4 regions of the Mesorhizobium sp. 2RAF21 genome follow, and region 1 is predicted to be linked to each of the others. Evidence: riboswitches for the same ligand, from Rfam matches in the RefSeq annotation. Region 1 holds a riboswitch; each other region holds the start of a gene.
The links. Region 1 has a riboswitch for cobalamin ahead of AB4136_RS16875 (CbtB domain-containing protein). Riboswitches for the same ligand answer to the same signal wherever they lie in the genome.
Positions count from the first base shown of each region.

Region 2: another riboswitch for cobalamin. It lies ahead of AB4136_RS12530 (TonB-dependent receptor domain-containing protein); the one in region 1 lies ahead of AB4136_RS16875 (CbtB domain-containing protein).
Region 3: another riboswitch for cobalamin. It lies ahead of bluB (5,6-dimethylbenzimidazole synthase); the one in region 1 lies ahead of AB4136_RS16875 (CbtB domain-containing protein).
Region 4: another riboswitch for cobalamin. It lies ahead of AB4136_RS08340 (CbtB domain-containing protein); the one in region 1 lies ahead of AB4136_RS16875 (CbtB domain-containing protein).

Region 1 covers NZ_JBFRGM010000009.1:251,851-256,275, reverse strand. The annotation lists gene AB4136_RS16885 (precorrin-2 C(20)-methyltransferase) at 1-145, opposite strand, end outside; gene AB4136_RS16880 (precorrin-8X methylmutase) at 142-780, opposite strand; cobalamin riboswitch at 1,011-1,213, opposite strand; cobalamin riboswitch at 1,285-1,483, shown strand; gene AB4136_RS16875 (CbtB domain-containing protein) at 1,517-1,690, shown strand; gene AB4136_RS16870 (CbtA family protein) at 1,706-2,482, shown strand; gene cobU (bifunctional adenosylcobinamide kinase/adenosylcobinamide-phosphate guanylyltransferase) at 2,475-2,990, shown strand; gene AB4136_RS16860 (hypothetical protein) at 2,992-3,150, shown strand; gene AB4136_RS16855 (cobyric acid synthase) at 3,153-4,425, shown strand, end outside.
Region 2 covers NZ_JBFRGM010000006.1:320,286-324,710, forward strand. The annotation lists gene AB4136_RS12530 (TonB-dependent receptor domain-containing protein) at 1-1,487, opposite strand, end outside; cobalamin riboswitch at 1,672-1,876, opposite strand; gene AB4136_RS12535 (PilZ domain-containing protein) at 1,945-2,238, opposite strand; gene AB4136_RS12540 (response regulator transcription factor) at 2,788-3,459, shown strand; gene AB4136_RS12545 (sensor histidine kinase) at 3,456-4,425, shown strand, end outside.
Region 3 covers NZ_JBFRGM010000007.1:85,045-89,469, forward strand. The annotation lists gene AB4136_RS12980 (histone deacetylase family protein) at 1-421, opposite strand, end outside; cobalamin riboswitch at 542-724, shown strand; gene bluB (5,6-dimethylbenzimidazole synthase) at 771-1,499, shown strand; gene AB4136_RS12990 (TetR/AcrR family transcriptional regulator) at 1,503-2,114, opposite strand; gene AB4136_RS12995 (MFS transporter) at 2,259-3,479, shown strand; gene AB4136_RS13000 (MFS transporter) at 3,623-4,425, shown strand, end outside.
Region 4 covers NZ_JBFRGM010000004.1:190,544-194,968, reverse strand. The annotation lists gene cobD (threonine-phosphate decarboxylase CobD) at 1-65, opposite strand, end outside; gene cbiB (adenosylcobinamide-phosphate synthase CbiB) at 64-1,026, shown strand; gene cobO (cob(I)yrinic acid a,c-diamide adenosyltransferase) at 1,246-1,860, opposite strand; gene cobU (bifunctional adenosylcobinamide kinase/adenosylcobinamide-phosphate guanylyltransferase) at 1,862-2,377, opposite strand; gene AB4136_RS08345 (CbtA family protein) at 2,370-3,143, opposite strand; gene AB4136_RS08340 (CbtB domain-containing protein) at 3,160-3,339, opposite strand; cobalamin riboswitch at 3,374-3,571, opposite strand; gene AB4136_RS08335 (MFS transporter) at 3,686-4,425, opposite strand, start outside.

The DNA of each region.
Region 1 (4,425 bases):
CCACGATGCGACGTGAATTGCTGTCGTTGCCGCGTTTTGCGAAATGCGCCACAACGTCGGCTTCAGCTAGTGCACGTATTGCCTTGAGCGTGAGCAGCTCGGGATCGCCCGGCCCGGTGCCGACGCCGGTCAGCTGCCCGCTCACAGCCCAGCCCTCGCCAGCGCATTGACCGTTGCCGCCGTCATTGCGCTGCCGCCCATTCGCCCACGAACAATAGCGAAAGGCATGCCGGAGCCGCCGTCCGCCAGGGCGTCCTTGGATTCGGCAGCACCAACGAAGCCGACTGGCATGCCTATGATGGCTGCCGGCCTCGGCGCACCGCCCGCGATCATGTCGAGCAGATAGAATAGCGCCGTTGGCGCATTGCCGATGGCGACGACCGAGCCTTCGAGGCGATCACGCCAGAGTTCCAGCGCGGTGGCGGATCGCGTATTGTGGAGCGTCCTGGCGAGGTCAGGCGTGCGCGAATCTCGCAGTGTACAGATGACCTCATTGGCGGCCGGCAGGCGCGCCCGCGTCACGCCGTGGGCGACCATTTCGGCATCACAGAAGATTGGCGCGCCGGATTTCAATGCGGACCGCGCTGTTTCCACGAATGTCGGCGAGAATTCGAAATGGCGTGCTGCATCGACCACGCCACAGGCATGGATCATGCGCACCGCGACATCTGCCTCGGCGTCCGAGAAGCGCGACAGGTCGGCTTCCGCGCGAATGATCGCGAAGGATTTATTGTAGATGGCGTCGCCATCGCGGATGTAATCGGAACCGGGGGCGCTCATCCTGCCGGTCGCTCGAAATTTCTGCTTTGTTGGGCGATGTATCGGGGCGGGAGCCGATCAGAACGCATTGCGTCGGTCATAAGCTGCGTCTCGGACGCGGAGCGTCGGGATGACGGCATGAATTGCACACGACAACGTTCATGTCGCTCGCCAGACGGCGGACGCGTCCATGGCGTCGGAAGACCGATCTTCAAAGTCCTGCTCCTTGCCCAGGGCACCCGCTGGGCGGTCGGAATAAATTGCCGACGGCAGGTCTCCTGGCTCCCGGATCATCGTCTCGCGCTGCCTTCCCGGACACCTCCAGTGGCGAATTGCGCGAAACTCTCCGGCTACAGTTGCGGGGACAGCTGCGGATGAACCTAAAGGCAGGCTTGCCGCATTCCCTCTTAGCCTTCCGCTTTAGGGCGGATGGACCGTCGACAGGCATTTAGTGCACGGCGCTCCTCGATGTCAACTGTACATCAACGCAGCGAAGATTATGTTTGCCGCATCCATGATTTCATCTATTGTGGTGGCGTTGGCGGTTCCATGTTAGGGACGCGATAGGGAATGTGGTGAGGATCGCGAGATCCAATTCCGCGGCTGCCCCCGCAACTGTAAGCGGCGAGCTTTCTCCGACATGCCACTGGGGCGAAGGTCCCGGGAAGGTGGAGCAGAGCCTTGACCCGCGAGCCAGGATACCTGCCGTTGACGCAACTGCAATCGAGTCCTCGGGTGGAGGGCGAAAGGATTAAACATGGCAACTTCAACTCTCGGTGCTTCCGTCTCAGTACAGGCGCGTCATCTTCAGTTCGCCTCGGCGGGTCTGCTCGGCCTCTTCCTCATCGGTTTCGTCGGCTTCTCTCACGTGGAAGCCGTTCACAATGCCGGACATGACTATCGCCATTCGATGGCGTTTCCCTGCCACTGACGAGGACCTGACATCATGAATCTGTTTCGCAGCGTCGTGTTCATCGCGGCGATCGCGGGGCTCGTGGCCGGCGTCGTTCTCGACTGCATGCAGGCCTTTGCCACCGTGCCGCTCATCCTGAAGGCGGAGGTCTACGAGCAGGCCGGTGGCGGCCATGAGCATGCCGCGGCAGCGCCAGCGGCCAACGCTACGGACACCAATGCCATGAGCAGCGTCGCACCGGCGCCGACCGAAGCGGTCGCTCCGGCTGAGGACGAAGGCTGGGCGCCGGCCGACGGCTTCGAGCGCTTCGCCTTCAGCGTGCTGGCCAACATCGTCACCGGCATCGGCTTCGCGCTGGTGCTGGTCGCGGTTTCCGAATTCGCAGGCGGCATCGGCAATTGGCGCCAGGGCGTGTTCTGGGGGCTGGCCGGTTTTGCCGTGTTCACGCTGGCGCCTGGTCTCGGCCTGCCGCCGGAACTGCCGGCGATGCCGGCGGCCGATCTCACCCAGCGCCAGATCTGGTGGTGGGCAACGGTGGCGGCAACCGCGGCCGGTCTTGGGCTGATCGCCTTCCGCAAATCGCTGCCGCTGGCGATTCTTGCCGTGGCCTTGATCGTGGCGCCGCATATTGTCGGCGCGCCGCAGCCCGACAGCTTCGAGACGCCGATCCCCGAAGATCTGCATCACCAGTTCGTGGTGGCGGTGACGGTGACCAATCTGGTGTTCTGGCTGGTGATTGGCGCCATCGTCGGCGTGGTGCGCGGACGCTTCACCGGCACGGCGACCAGCCTGCGCGACAGCTTTGCCTGATCGCAAAGGATTGACCTTCATCATCGGCGGTGCGCGCTCCGGAAAGAGCGCGCATGCCGAAAAACTGGTGACGGCCTATCCGTCTCCGTGGACCTATATCGCCACCGCTGAAGGCTATGACCAGGAGATGCGCGAGCGCATCGCGCTGCACCGCTCGCGGCGTGGCGAAGGCTGGGGGACCGTCGATGCGCCGCTCGACCTTGCCGGCGCGCTCGAGGCTCTGGCCGATGGACAGCCGGTGCTGGTCGACTGCCTGACGCTGTGGCTGACCAACCACATGCTGGCTGAACATGATCTTGACGCCGAATGCCGGCGGCTAGCCGATGTTCTGTCGCGGCCGCGCGGGCCGTGGTTCGTGGTGTCCAACGAGGTCGGCCAGGGTATCGTCCCGGACAATGCGCTCGCCCAGCGGTTCCGTGATGCCGCCGGCCGGCTCAACCAGCAGGTTGCGGCAATTGCCGACACGGTGTTGCTGATGGTGGCGGGGCTGTCGCTTAAGGTGAAGTGAGATGAGCGATATCGATCCCAAGGATGAGGAACGCCACCGCGCCAAGATGACGAAGCTCAAGTCTATCCAGGATGTGGAGGTAAGCGGGAAGAGGACCGTCGAGATGGAGGCGCGGATCGTCGCTGCAGGGGTCAAAGCCCAGCGGGGCATCGAGTTCTAGCGATGTCACGTGCGCTGATGTTCCAGGGCACCGGTTCGGACGTAGGCAAGTCGCTAGTCGTTGCCGGGCTAGCGCGCGCCTATACCAATCGCGGACTGCTCGTGCGTCCCTTCAAACCGCAGAACATGTCCAACAATGCCGCCGTGACCGCCGATGGCGGCGAGATCGGTCGGGCGCAGGCGCTGCAGGCCCACGCCGCGCGCGTGACGACAAGCGTGCATATGAATCCCGTTCTTCTCAAGCCGCAGAGCAAAGTCGGCGCCCAGATCGTCGTCCAGGGCCAGGTCGTAGCCAACGCGAATGCGCGCGAGTACCAAGGCATCAAGGCCTCTCTCCTGCCGCGGGTTATGGAGAGTTTCACGCTGCTGAAGGCGCAGGCCGACCTCGTGCTGGTGGAGGGAGCGGGCAGCGCATCCGAGATCAACCTGCGGGCAAACGACATTGCCAACATGGGCTTTGCACGCGCCGGCAATGTCCCCGTCGAGCTAGTCGGGGACATCGATCGTGGCGGTGTCATCGCCAGCCTCGTCGGCACGAAGCACGTCGTCGATCCCGCAGACGCCGCTATGATCCGCGGCTTCATCGTGAACCGCTTTCGTGGCGACACCTCCCTTTTTGCCGACGGTATGCGGGAGATCGCCGAGCGTACCGGATGGCAGTCCTTCGGGCTCATCCCCTTCTTCGATGGGGCCGGACGCCTGCCGGCGGAGGACGCGCTGGGGCTGACGCAGAAATCCGCGCCAAGGACCAGCACCGGCCGTGTGAAGATCGCAGTGCCGATCCTGCCGCACATCTCCAATTTCGACGACCTCGATCCGCTGGACTCCGAACCTGATGTCGAGATCGTCCGCGTCTGGCCGGGACAAGCGCTACCGGGGGACGCCGCGCTGGTTCTTCTGCCGGGCTCCAAAACGACCATCGCTGATCTCAGCGCTTTTAGGGCTGCCGGTTTCGACGTGGACATCGCGGCGCATGTGCGGCGCGGCGGCGCTGTGCTTGGCATATGCGGCGGCTATCAGATGCTGGGCCGGTCAATCGCCGATCCGCTCGGCGTCGAAGGTCCGGCCGGTTCGGTCGCGGGCCTCGGGCTGCTCGACGTCGAGACGGTGCTGTCCGGCGAGAAGAGGCTAGTTACCGTCAATGGAATGACGTCCGACCGGATCTCCTTCAACGGTTACGAGATGCACATGGGAGCAACCTCGGGCGCAGATTGCGCACGGCCCTTCGCTCGGCTTGAAGACGGACGCGCCGATGGCGCCGCGACGAAGGACGGGC
Region 2 (4,425 bases), on a different contig from region 1:
GCCGCCTCGAAACCGGTGATGCGGGCCTTGGCCACGTTGAAGGGCCGATAAGTCGGCGGATTGGACGCGATCGCGTCGGCCAGCCAGGTCTGGTAGAAGGCGAGGTCGAGACTGGTGTCGGCGCCCGCCCGCCAGTTTAGCCCGACTTCGTAGGATTTGGATTTTTCCGGCTTGAGGTCCGGGTTGGAATAGCCCGGATAATAAAGCTCGTTGAAGCTCGGTGCCCTGAAGCCGGTGGCATAGGATGAGCGCAACGTGACGTCGGGCAGGATTTCATAGCTCGCGCCGACATTGTAGGTGGTGGCGCCGCCAAATTGGCCGTTGTGGTCATAGCGGATGCCGCTGTCGATCGTCAGCGCGTCGTATGATAGCGAGTATTGGCTGAACACCGCCGCCAGCGTACGCGCGGTCACGTCGAATTTGACGGTGGAATCCACCTGTTCGCGATAGGCCTCTACGCCGCTGGTCAGCACATGCGACATGGCGCCGGTGTCGAAACCCTTCTGGGTCGAGGCGAAGATGCCGTAGCGGCTGGAGTTGAAGCGGCTGTCGCCGGCGACGCCGTCGCGGAAATTGCGGGAGCGGTCGACGGAGCTCGACAGTTCGACGGTCGAGGACCAGTCCGCGCCATGCTTGATCTCGGTACCAAGTTTGCCGACGAAGCTTGTCGTGTCGACCTCGTTGGCGCCGGGATAGGAGGCGTCGTACTGGCCGCGACTGCGGGCAACCAGCGCATCGCCATAGATTCGGCCCCAGTCGAACTGCTTCGACAGCGAGGCGTTTACCGACCCCAACAGGAAGCCGTCATCGTCCGGCTCGTGGCCCCAGGCAGTCGGCATGGTGAAATCATAGCCGCGCGTGCCGATCACGCTGCCACCGAATGAATAGTCGACGCCGCTCGCGTTGTGACCGCGTACGTTGCCGGACAGGGTTCCGCCCCAGGGATGGCTGACGCCGGTGGTGATGGAGGCGCAACTGTCGCGGCCGTCGGCGCAGGGGCCGCCCTGCTTGGTGATGATGTTGACGACACCGCCCATGGCGTCGGAGCCGTATTGCGCCGAATGCGCGCCCTTGGCGATTTCGATGCGTTCGATCGAGTCGAGCGGAATGTTGCCGAGCGAGGCGGTGCCGGTGGTGACGGAACTGGCGCGGACGCCATTGACCAGCACCAGCGTCTGGCTGGCCGACATGCCACGCAGATAAAGATTGGCGCCGGCACCCTGACCTCCATAGGTGATGATGGAAACGCCTGTATAGGCTTTCAGCAGCGAGGGCAGATCGGGCGCGGCCGAGCGTTCGATGCTCTTGGCGTCGATCACCGTCACCGAGGAGGTCGAGCGCTCCAGCGTGGTTTCGCGTCTCAGCGGTGTGGTGACCACGATGCGGTCGAGCATCGTGACGTCGCCGCGGTCATTATTGTCCTGCGCGCCGGCATGGTTCGTCGAAGCCAGCGCCGCGGCACCAACCAGGAAAACAGTCTTTGTCACTTCCGCCCCCAAAAGGATCGACGGCGCAACGGCGCCGCAAGGTTCATCGCGAACCGCAGACGGATGTGGCGATGCGAGGATTTGCGACGGGTCGCATTTCACCTCTCGGCCGTTCCGGCACGCGGCAACACTTTGTCGTGTCACCGCCACGGAAGACCGCGCCTGATCACACCCCGTGATCAAGCATGGGTGACCGGAACAGGCAGGTCTCCTGACTTCCGTGTCATCGCTCTCTTCCGCCTTCCCGGTCGCGTCAGCGCCAGTGGCATCGTGGAAGAAGGCTCAACGGTTACAGTTGCGGGGGCAGTCGCGGCTTCGTCCGATTGCTCGGCCTCACCGTGTTCCCTTTTCATCCGCCTCGCGGCGGAACCAATTCCGATTCGGAAGCTAGCCATGGCTGCCCGACGCGTCAACCGGGCCGGCGAACGAATGCCGCGATGGCAGCGATGCCGCGACCTCAGCCGTAGTGGAGGCGCGGTTTCGGACCCTGGCCGACGAATTGCACGCCGACGCGGTCGTTGCGGCGCCAGCGCAGCACCGCTTCATAGGCGATGCCATCCACAGGCACGTAGAGGCTGAAGCGTTCGGGCACGACGACGTCGGCGGCCACCTTCAGTTCGGCACCGTTGGCATGCTGGTTGCGGATGACGCAGGGGATTTCCGATGTGTGGATACTGGTGATGATTGTGGCGCCCTTGAGCACGCGTTGCCGGTGCTCGCGCTCGCGATGTTCCGTTTCCTGTTCGGACATGACCGTCTCATCACCCGGCGCCATCGGGCTGCGGCGCGTCTCAATTAGAACCCGTGCAGGTAACCATGAACACCGACAATAGACAATTGCCGCGGTGTCGCGGCCAACAGCAATCTCCGATCGGGGTATCGAATTGATGAATCGGGACCGTGTCGTTTTCAGGACTTTCGCACCGGTCTGTGCGGCAGGCGGCGGGTGGCGTAGCGACAACATCGACCCGTAACATTGTTGCAATGTGACGACGCGAAGCAGGGCGACGGCATCTGGTGCCGCAATGATTTCGAGATGAGGCCTGCAATGCGCTTGTTATCTGTGGTGTGTATCGCTGTTGTTCTGTCCGGCTGTCAGAACACACGCGATCGGGAACGCTGTCTGTCCTACGGGTTTATCGACGGAACCCCAAGCTTCTCAAGATGTCTGCAGCAATTTGACCTGGACAGGGATCGCCGGGGCGACCGCCCGTTCGACGACGAGCGCTACGAATACTGACGGCATGGACCGCGACGTGATCTCCGGCTAAAGCACACCCCTCTCAAGCAACAGTGACCAATGCACGTATTGATCGTTGAGGATGATCGCGAGCTCGCATCCTCGTTGAAGCACATCATGGAAAGCGCGATCGGGGTGACCGACGCTTTTGCGACAATCGCGGAAGCCGAGGCGGCCTTGATCGCCCATCCGTTCGATCTGGTGATCATCGACCGCCGGCTTCCCGATGGCGACGGCCTTTCGCTGCTTCCGGTGCTGCGCCGGCTGCGGCCGCGGCCCGCCACCTTGGTCCTGACCGCGCTGGACGACCCTTTCGACATCGCATCGGCCCTGGACAAAGGGGCGGACGAATATGTCGGCAAACCCTTCGAGCCGACCGAGCTCGTCGCCCGCGCCCGCGCGGTCCTGCGCCGCTACAGCCTGGACGCGCTGGGCACCACGCAGATCGGCAATCTGGTGTTCGATCTCAACCACAGGTCGGCGAATGTGGGGCAGAAGGTGCTGGAGATTCCGCGCCGCGAACTGGCCATACTGGAAACCCTGGTGCGGCGCGCCGGGCGCGTCGTCCAGCGCGAGACGCTGGAAGCGTCCGTCTACAACATCAATGAGGACATCGAATCCAACGCCCTGGACTCGCATGTGAGCCGCCTGCGGCGGCGTCTGCGTGAAGCCGATTGCGACGCCGTGATCAAAAGCGTGCGCGGCATCGGCTACATGCTGGTGTCGGAATGACGCGGTTGCGCCGATCCATCGCCTTTCCGGTTGCCACCCTTTTGGTCGCCGGCATGCCGATCGTCATGATTTTGAGCACCGTGCTGACGCTCGCTGTTCTCGTCAGCACCAGCCTCGAGGAGCGGCTGCGCATCAACACGACTGAGCTTTCCAAGGTTCTGTCCGCGGCCATCACCTATGACGCGAGCGGACATCTCGTGCTCGACGGCAAGCGGCTTGCCACGAACATCGTCGACTTCGCCGAGGCGCAACCCACCTTCTGGTATGTCATCGGAGACGGGGTCCAGACCATAACACGCGGCACCCAACCGTCCTCGGCCCGGCGCGTCTTCGATCAGGTCCCTCCGGAGATCGGCTATTCGGAGTTCAGCTATCGGCAGGACGGTCGGGACATGCTCGGCATCAGGACCGTCACGCAAGGCGGCGGGCGCAAGACCGTTGCGGTCGGTGGCATCTGGCTCTCCACCTGGGAGACGATCCTCGTAGCCCTTATAGCGGTGCGTTCGCAGGGTCTGGTCCAGCTCCTCTGTCTCGTCTTGGTTGCCACCACCTCGATCGCCGTCGTCGTGGTCAAGCGCTCGATCGCGAGGCCAGTGCGCCGTGTCGTGGAATCGGCCGAGCAGATCGACGGCCTGCCCAATGGCCGCAGGATTTCCGACAGCCATACGCCGATCGAGCTGAAGCCCATGGTCGCGGCCTTCAACACCGCTCTGACGCGCATCGATACTGCCTTCGAGGCGCAGCGCAATTTCCTGGCGAACGCGGCGCACGAACTGCGCACGCCGTTGACCAAGATGCGCCTCAAGTTGGAGCAGGTGAACGATGCCGAACTGCGTGGCGTGCTGGTCCGCGACACGACGCGACTGGCCTCGATCGTGACCACGCTTCTGCAGCTTGCCCGCCTGTCCGGCCAGTCGCTGACCTTCGCGGAAATGGACCTGGCCACCATCGCCAAGGCCGTGGTGT
Region 3 (4,425 bases), on a different contig from region 1:
CGGCAGTGTTGAACAGGCAGAAGCCCATGGCGGTGGTCTTTTCGGCATGGTGGCCGGGCGGCCGCGCCGCCACGAAGACATTGTCGGCATCGCCGGCGAAGACATCGTCCACCGCCGCATTGGCAGCGCCGATCGCGGTCAGCGCAGCCTGCCAGGTCTTCGGGCTGGCAGTGGTGTCGGTGTCGATCTGGGCAAGGCCGGTCGCGGGGATCGCCTTGCGCACGCGTTCGACGAAATCCCTCGGATGGCAATAGAGGATGGTCGCCTCGTCGCCCAATGGCGCCTCGCGCCGGTCGAGCGCGGCGAAAGCCTCGTCGTCGAGCACACGCTCGATGGCGCGCAGCCGGTCCGGCCGCTCCGGGTGGCCGGGCGGCGTGATGTGCTCCAGAAAGATCGGATGCGAATAAAGGCGGGTCGTCATCGCCCTATCTTATCAGCAATGGTCGTGATGGCCACGCGACAAGCGGCATGGCGCTGGGGAAAATGCCCGGCGCGTCATTTGGCGTCGGCTTCCCGGCTGTTCTTACGCCGGCAATGCGCTAAGATGACATCGCTGCCAGGTGCCCGCTGCGAGGCGGGAGAATCGGGAACACGGTGAAAATCCGTGGCGTGCCCAGCGCTGTATGGGGGACCGCTCGGCAAAGGCCACTGTTTTTCGGAACGGGAAGGCGCCGCAAGCGGGACGAACCCAAGCCAGAAGACCGGCCGGGCAGGAATGGTCATCCGCATGGACGGGCGGATGGTATGGTTCCGATCGCAAGGGAAACGCGATGCACGCCGTCCGCACTCCAGCCTCCCCCGACAATTCGTTCGAGGATTTCGAACGCGACGCCGTCTACCGCGCCATCTTCACGCGCCGCGACGTGCGCAGCCATTTCCGCCCAGACCCCATCGACGACGCCGTGCTGGCGCGGCTTCTGACGGCCGCGCATCACGCACCCTCGGTCGGCTTCATGCAGCCCTGGAACTTCGTCGTTGTCCGCGACATGGGCCGGCGCGAGGCGGTGCGCGACCTGTTCCTCGCGGCGCGCAACGAGGAACTGCCACACATCGCCGGGGAGCGGCAGGCGCTCTACCGCAAGCTCAAGCTGGAAGGCATCTGCGAAAGCGCGCTGAACCTCTGCATCACCTGCGACCGGCGCCGCAGCGAGGGCTCGCCGCTCGGCCGCTGGCACAATCCGCAGATGGATCTCTTCAGCACGGTCTGCGCCGTGCAGAATTTCTGGCTGGCGGCGCGGGCGGAAGGCATCGGCGTGGGCTGGGTCAGCATTCTCGATGCCGACGCGCTCAAGCGCCTGCTCGACATTCCCGAGCCGGTCGTGCCCATCGCCTATCTCTGCGTCGGCCATGTCCGCGAGTTCGCCGCGCGGCCGGACCTGGAGCACAGCGGCTGGGCCTCGCGGCTGCCGCTGGCCGACCTCATCATGAGCGAGACCTATGCCGGCGCCGGCGAGGAGGCGCTGAAGGCCGCCTGCGTTGCACCCGGCGCGGACCGGTAACCGTCAGGCAGCCTGATTGTCGCGCACGCGCAGCCCTTCCAGAAGCGCGCGAAAGGATTTGACCGCCTTCTTCGACGTCTCATGCGGATCGTCGGCGTTGGCGATCCACTGTGCGGCGTAAAGCGAGGCGCCGCTGACGATGCGCGCCATCGCCTCCGGGTCGATGTCGCCGACCACGCCCTCCTCCTTCAGCGCGGTGAGGTTGCCGGTTATCGAGGTGATACAGGCATTGGCATTGGGCCATTGCGACGGGTCGCCGAGGATTGCCGGACCGTCGCGCAGCACGATGCGCTGGATTTCCGGCTCCAGCGCCATTTCGATATAGCCGACATTCTCATCGACGAAGCGCTGCCAGCGGTCCGTCGCCCGGGCCGAGATGACGCACAGCCGCTCGTTCATCTCCGCGTCGAGCTCGGCGATGACGGCCTCCAGCAATCCCTTCTTGTCGCCGAAGTGATGATAGAGCGCGCCGCGGGTCAGCCCCGCCTCGGCGGTGAAGTCGTCCATCGAGGCGTTGGCGTAACCGACGGTGGCGAAGGCGCGCCGCGCCGCCGCGATCAGCTTGGCGCGCGTCTCGGCGATCATTTCGCTGCGAGGTTTGTGCGCGGTCCTCATCTGGTCGTTCCTTTTCACATACGTCGCGTATATTTTTTCACATACGCACCGCATATTAATTGACATACGCAACGTATGCAATTATCTCATTCGCATACGCCACGTATGTATGTGGCACCCCTTCGAAAATCCAGGAGTGCTCCGATGCACAATCCTTACAGCGAAATCTTCCGAACCCCGGGAACCAAGGGTTTTGCGGCCGCGGCCTTCATCGCCCGCCTGCCCATCGCCATGGCGCCCATCGGCATCGTCGCCATGCTGTCGCAGACGCGCGGCGAATATTGGCTGGCCGGCGGCGTTTCCGCCACCTTCGCCTTCACCAACGCCTTCCTGGCGCCGCAGATATCGCGGCTGGTCGACCGCATGGGCCAGACCGCCGTCGCGGTGCCGACGACGATCGTCTCGATCATCGCCTTCGCAGCACTTCTCGTCGCCACCAACCAGGACTGGCCGGCCTGGACGCTGTTCGTCTCGGCCTTCCTGGCCGCCGCCATGCCCAGCGTGCCGGCCATGGTGCGGGCGCGCTGGACCGAAATCTTCCGCGACCGGCCTGAGCTCAACACCGCCTTCGCCTTCGAATCGGCGGCGGATGAGCTCGTCTACATTGCCGGCGCCTCGCTGTCGGTCGGCCTCTCCGTCGCCCTGTTCCCGGAAGCCGGCATGCTGGCCAGCACATTGTTCCTCGCCTTCGGCATGACGGCCTTCATCCTGCAGCGCGCCAGCGAGCCGAAGGTTAGGCCGCTCGAACATGGCAGCGGCGGCTCGGCCATCGCGCTCTGGCCGGTGCGCATCGTCACCTTCGCCCTCATCTTCGTCGGCGCGATCTTCGCCACCGCCGAGGTGAGTTCGGTGGCCATCACCAAGGAACTCGGCCAACCGGGTGCTGCCAGCCTCGTCATCGGCGTCTATGCGCTGGGCTCCTTCGCCGTCGGCCTGATCGTCGGCGCGCTCAACCTGCAGGCGCCGAAGCAACGCCTGCTCGCCATTTCGCTCGCCATCATCAGCCTGACCACGTTGCCGCTGCTGGTCGCCAACACCGTGCCGCTGCTGGCAATCGCCATCTTCTTCAGCGGCGTGGCGATCTCGCCCACCTTCATCATGGCCTTCGGCATCATCGAACGCCGCGTGCCAGAAGCCATGCTCACCGAAGGCATCACCTGGGTGATGACGGGCATCGGCATCGGCATGGCGCTCGGTGCTTTCGTGGCCGGCTGGGTGGTCGACAATTACGGCGCGCAGAACGGGTTCTGGGTATCAGTGGTTGCAGGCATGATCGCCTTCGTGACAGTGCTCGCCGGCCAGAAGGCACTGGCCGGCGAAGACGAGGGCAATCTGGTATCGGCCGTGCCACAATCGGCGAAGTAAGACTGCCCCAAGCCAACGCCGGTCATTTACCGGCGAAGATGGCGGCAGTATCGAAGCCTGCTCGGTATTGACAGGCATAGCGGGCCGCCGATTGAGGCGGCTCGCATCGGTTTTGAGATATCGTCCCCTTGCAGGTCGCCAGCATGCGCAATCCCTATAGCGAAATATTCAAGGCGCCCGGCGCCAGGGCGTTTTCGGCGGCCGGCTTCATTGCCCGCGTGCCGCTTTCCATGGTCACGCTCGGCATCGTCACCATGCTTTCCGAAACCTATGGCGAGTACTGGCTGGCTGGCGCCGTCGCCGCCACCTTCGCCTTCGCCAATGCCGTGGTCTCTCCGCAGGTTTCGCGGCTCGTCGACCGCCACGGCCAACGCCGCGTCCTCATTCCGGCCACCGCCATCACCGTGGCGGCGCTGGCGACGCTGATGCTGCTGACGCATTTCAAGGCGCCATACTGGACCCTGTTCGCGGCGGCGATCGCCGCCGGTACCATGCCCAGCATCGGCGCCATGGTGCGCGCGCGCTGGAGCAACATCTACGGCGGCAACCCCAGGCTGCACACGGCCTTCGCCTTCGAATCGGTGGTCGACGAGACTATCTTCATGATCGGTCCGGTGCTGGCGATCGGCCTCAGCGTGACCGTCTTTCCCCAGGCCGGGCCGCTGGTGGCGACGCTGTTCCTAGCTTTCGGCACCGTGATCTTCACCATGCAGACGGCGACCGAGCCGCCCATCCACACGCGCGAAAAGCAGCGCGGGCGCTCCATCGTGCGCTTCGGCTTCATGCAGATCCTCATTCTCACCCTGCTTGCCATGGGCGCCATCTTCGGAACATCGGAGGTGACCGCGGTCGCCTTTGCCGAGATGCAGGGCAACAAGGCCGCCGCCAGCCTCGCTTTGTCGAGCTACGCGGCGGGCTCGCTGGTCGCGGGGCTGGCCTTTGGCGC
Region 4 (4,425 bases), on a different contig from region 1:
GCCCGCGCCCGGCCGAGGCTTCCGCCGTGATCCACCGCTGCAATCGCCTCGCCTGGAAGCCGCATGTTCGCCCTGACCGCCTTTCTGTCGCTGCTGATCGAATCTCGGCTCGGCTATCCCGACCGGCTGTTCCGTGCCGTCGGCCATCCGGTGACCTGGATCGGCGCCCTGATATCCTGTCTCGACCGCGGGCTCAACCGCGCCGCCGACAGCGACGCCGCGCGTCGCATGGCCGGCGTCTTTTCGCTGCTGGTCATCGTCATGGTGCCGGCAACCATCGCCCGCCTGGCCGAGACGGCGCTTTTGGCGCTGCCGCTCGGCATTGTCGCGGTGGCGCTGCTGGCGAGTTCGCTGCTGTCGCAGAAGAGCCTGGCTGCCCATGTCGAGGCGGTGGCGGACGCGCTGGACTCGGGCGGGCTGGCGGCCGGCCGCAAGGCGGTCTCCATGATCGTCGGCCGCGACCCTGAAAAACTCGACGAGGCGGCGGTCGGCCGCGCGGCGATCGAAAGCCTGGCCGAGAATTTCTCCGACGGCATCGTCGCGCCCGCCTTCTGGCTGGGCATCGGCGGGCTGGCCGGCGGCGTCGCCTACAAGGCCGCCAACACCGCCGATTCCATGATCGGCCACCGCAGCGAGCGCCACGAGGCCTTTGGCTGGGCGGCGGCGCGCTTCGACGATCTGATCAATTTGCCCGCCTCGCGCCTGACCGGCCTTTTGATCGTCGCTGCCGCCTTCTTCGTCAGGGGTGCCGACTCGGCCGAGGCCTGGCGCGCCATGTGGCGCGACGCGCGCTTTCACCGCTCGCCCAATGCCGGCTGGCCGGAAGCCGCGATGGCAGGTGCGCTGGGTCTGGCGCTCGCCGGTCCACGCTCCTATGGCGGCGTGCTGGTCGAAGGCCGCCATATGGGCGAAGGCGGCCGCACCGCCGTCACCAGCGCTGACATCCGCCAAGCGCTCCGGCTCTATTGGGCGGCCGACATGCTGCTGATCGCGCTGTTCGGGGTGGTGGCGCTGGTGCTGTGGTAGGCGACGGCGGTCTTCCTTCTCCCCTTGTGGGAGAAGGTGGCCGAGCCGAAGGCGAGGTCGGATGAGGGGTGTTGGCCGGAGCGCAACTTACCCAAACCAGGATAGCGCCGAAGCAATTCTATTCTCGCGCCGTCTCGTTTCTTCCAACACCCCTCATCCGTCTCGGCGCTACGCGCCGATCCACCTTCTCCCTCAGGGGGAGAAGGGAAGTAAAGGTGCCTAAAACTCGATGCCCTGCTGCGCCTTCACGCCGGCGGAAAAGTGGTGCTTGGTGGCGCCCATTTCGGTGACGAGGTCGGCGGCTTCGACCAGCGACGGCTTGGCGTTGCGGCCGGTGACGACGACATGCAGCCCCTCGCGCCGGCCCTTCAGCGCCGCCACGACACGGTCGAGGTCGAGATAATCGTAGCGCAGCGCGATGTTCAATTCGTCCAGCACCAAGAGGCTGATCGACGGGTCGACCATCAGTTCCTCGACCTTGACCCAGGCGGCTTGCGCCGCCGCGACGTCGCGCTTCAGGTCCTGCGTTTCCCAGGTAAAACCCTCGCCCATCGAATGCCACACGACGCGCTCGCCGAAAGCCGCGAAGGCCTCGCGCTCGCCGGTGTGCCATTTGCCCTTGATGAACTGCACAACGCCGACGCGCCGGCCGTAACCCAGCATGCGCAGCGCCAGGCCGAAGGCGGCGGTGGTCTTGCCCTTGCCGGGCCCCGTGTTGACGATCAGCAGGCCTTTTTCGATTGTCTTTGCCGCCACCTCGGCGTCCTGCACGGCCTTGCGCTTGGCCATCTTGGCGCGATGGCGCTCGGCTTCCGCCTCGTCGATCCCGGTCATGTCATTTCACCTTGAGCGGCAGGCCGGCAACCGTCAGCACCACTTCACTGGCGACCGAGGCGACCTGCTGGTTGAGACGCCCGGCGGCGTCGCGAAAACGGCGGGCCAGCGCATTGTCGGGCACGATGCCCAGGCCCACCTCGTTGGAAACCACGAACCATGGGCCGCGCGGTTTGGCGAGCGTGGCGACAAGGCGCGCGCATTCGGCCTCGACATCGTGTTCGGCCAGCATGTGGTTGGTGAGCCAGAGCGTCAGGCAATCGACCAGCACCGGCCGCCCCGACGGCAAACTCGTGAGCGCGCCGACAAGGTCGAGCGGCGCATCGAGCGTTTCCCACCCTTCGCCACGGCGGGCGCGGTGATGGGCGATGCGCTCGCGCATCTCCTCGTCATAGGCTTGTGCGGTGGCAATGTAGGTCCACGGCGCCGGCAGCGCTGTAATGAGTTTTTCGGCATGCGCGCTCTTGCCCGAGCGCGCACCGCCGATGATGAAGCAAACGCTTTGCCGATCAGGCAAAGCTGTCGCGAAGGTTCGACGCCTGCCCGGTGAAGCGACCGCGCACGATGCCGACGACGGCGCCGAGCACCAGCCAGAACACCAGATTGGTGATGGTGACCGCCACCACGAACTGGTGGTGCAGGCCTTCCGGGATCGGCGTGTCGTAGCTTGCCGGCTGCGGCGCGCCGACGATGTGCGGCGCGACGATCAGCGCGACCGCCAGGATCGTCAGCGGCAGCGAGCGGCGGAAGGCGATCAGCGCCAGGCCGATCGCCGTTGCCACCACCGTTGCCACCCACCAGATCTGCCGGGGCAGAAGGTCGGCGGCGGGCATGGCCGGCAGTTCCGGCGGCAGGCCGAGGCCCGGCGCCAGCGTGAAGACGGCAAAGCCGGCCAGACCCCAGAACACGCCCTGGCGCCAGTTGCCGATGCCGCCGGCGAATTCCGAGAAGGCGACAAGGATCAGCGCGAAGCCGATGCCGGTGACGATATTGGAGACCACGTTGAAGGAGAAGCGCTCGGCGCCATCGGCGGGCGCCCAGCCTTCCTCTTCGGCCGGAGCGGCGGCGGCCGGGGCCGGCGTGCTCATGGCGGTGGTGGCCGCGCCGGCATCAGCCGCGGGAGCAGCCGGCGCCGGATGCTCGTGACCGCCGCCGGCCTGTTCATAGACCTCGGCCTTCAGGATCAGCGGAACGGTGGCATAGGCCTGCAGGCAGGCGAGCACGATGCCGGCCAATAGCCCAGCGATCGCCGCGACGAACACGACGTTGCGAAAAACAGACATGGTGGGTTCCCCCTGGTTAGTGGCAGGGGAACGCCATCGAGTGGCGTGCATCGTGGGCGGCGTTGTGCACGGCCTCGATATGCGAGAAGCCAGTGAAGCCGACGATGAAAATGCCGAGCAGGCCGGCCAGCGCCAGTTGCAGGAAGCGCGACTGCGAGGAGGTCGAGGCGCCGAGGGAAATGGTTGCGGTATTCATGGTCTGTCCTTTCGCCCTCCACCCGAGGGCATTGCCATCATTGCTGTCGCCGGCAGGTCTCCTGGCTTGCGGATCTGCGCCCTTCTCCACCTTCCCGAGGCGAACCTCAGTGGCATTGGAGAGGACTACCGCTCACAGTTGCGGGGGCAGCCACGGTTTCGGACGGACATTTTCTTCCCTCCCCACCGTATTCCCTCTTGGTCCCGAAGGGACCGACGACATCGTGGACTATAGGGAGAATTGCGCCGCCCGGCAAACCAAATTCCGCCATCGGTGGATGCAGAAGCGTCATCGTGCGGACCGGGCGCCATCCCTTCTCCCCTTGCGGGAGAAGGAAAGGCGCTCGCTACATCGACTTCGGCAGGTAGCGCCAGGTGACAAGGCCGCAGACGGCGGCGAGGCAGCCAAGCGTGGCGAAGACCGAGCCCAGCCCGAAAAAGGCCAGCACCACGGAATAGACCAGCGGCGGCGTCAGCTCCGAAAAGTCGAGATAGGTGCGGTAGACGGCCGCCATCTGCGGACGCTCATAGGTGCGCACCGAGCGCATGAAGGCGGTGGAACCGATGGCATCCAATGCGATGGTGAACAGGGCGCCGACCAGCAACAGGCCGGCAGTGGCGAGCGGCACGAGTTCGCCGATGGCGCCGGCCAGCCAAAGCGATATCGCCATCCCGGCAAAGGCGAGCGTCATCACGTTGCGGGCGCCGTAGCGTTTGCCCGCCCTGCCCCAGAAGATCGCCAGGAACAGCATCGCGTTGCCGGCCGAAACCAGCAGACCGCCAGCCAGCTTGCCCTGGCCGGTGATGACCATGAACAAGGGACCGTAGACGAAGAAGGTGGTCCAGTAGCAGGAGCGGCCGAAGGCGATCAGCCAGGCGAGCCTCAGCCGGGGCTGGCGCACGAAGCGGCCGATATTGGCGAGCGGATTGATGGGTCGGCTCTTGCCCGGCACGATCATCGGGTTGTCGCCCAGCCGGTAGTACCAGAACAGCGCCAGCAGGCAGAGCGCGAACACCGCGACCGCGCCATGCGCGGCATAGATGCCGTAATGCGTGTAGAGGAAAATGCCGAGCGTCGGACCGGTGG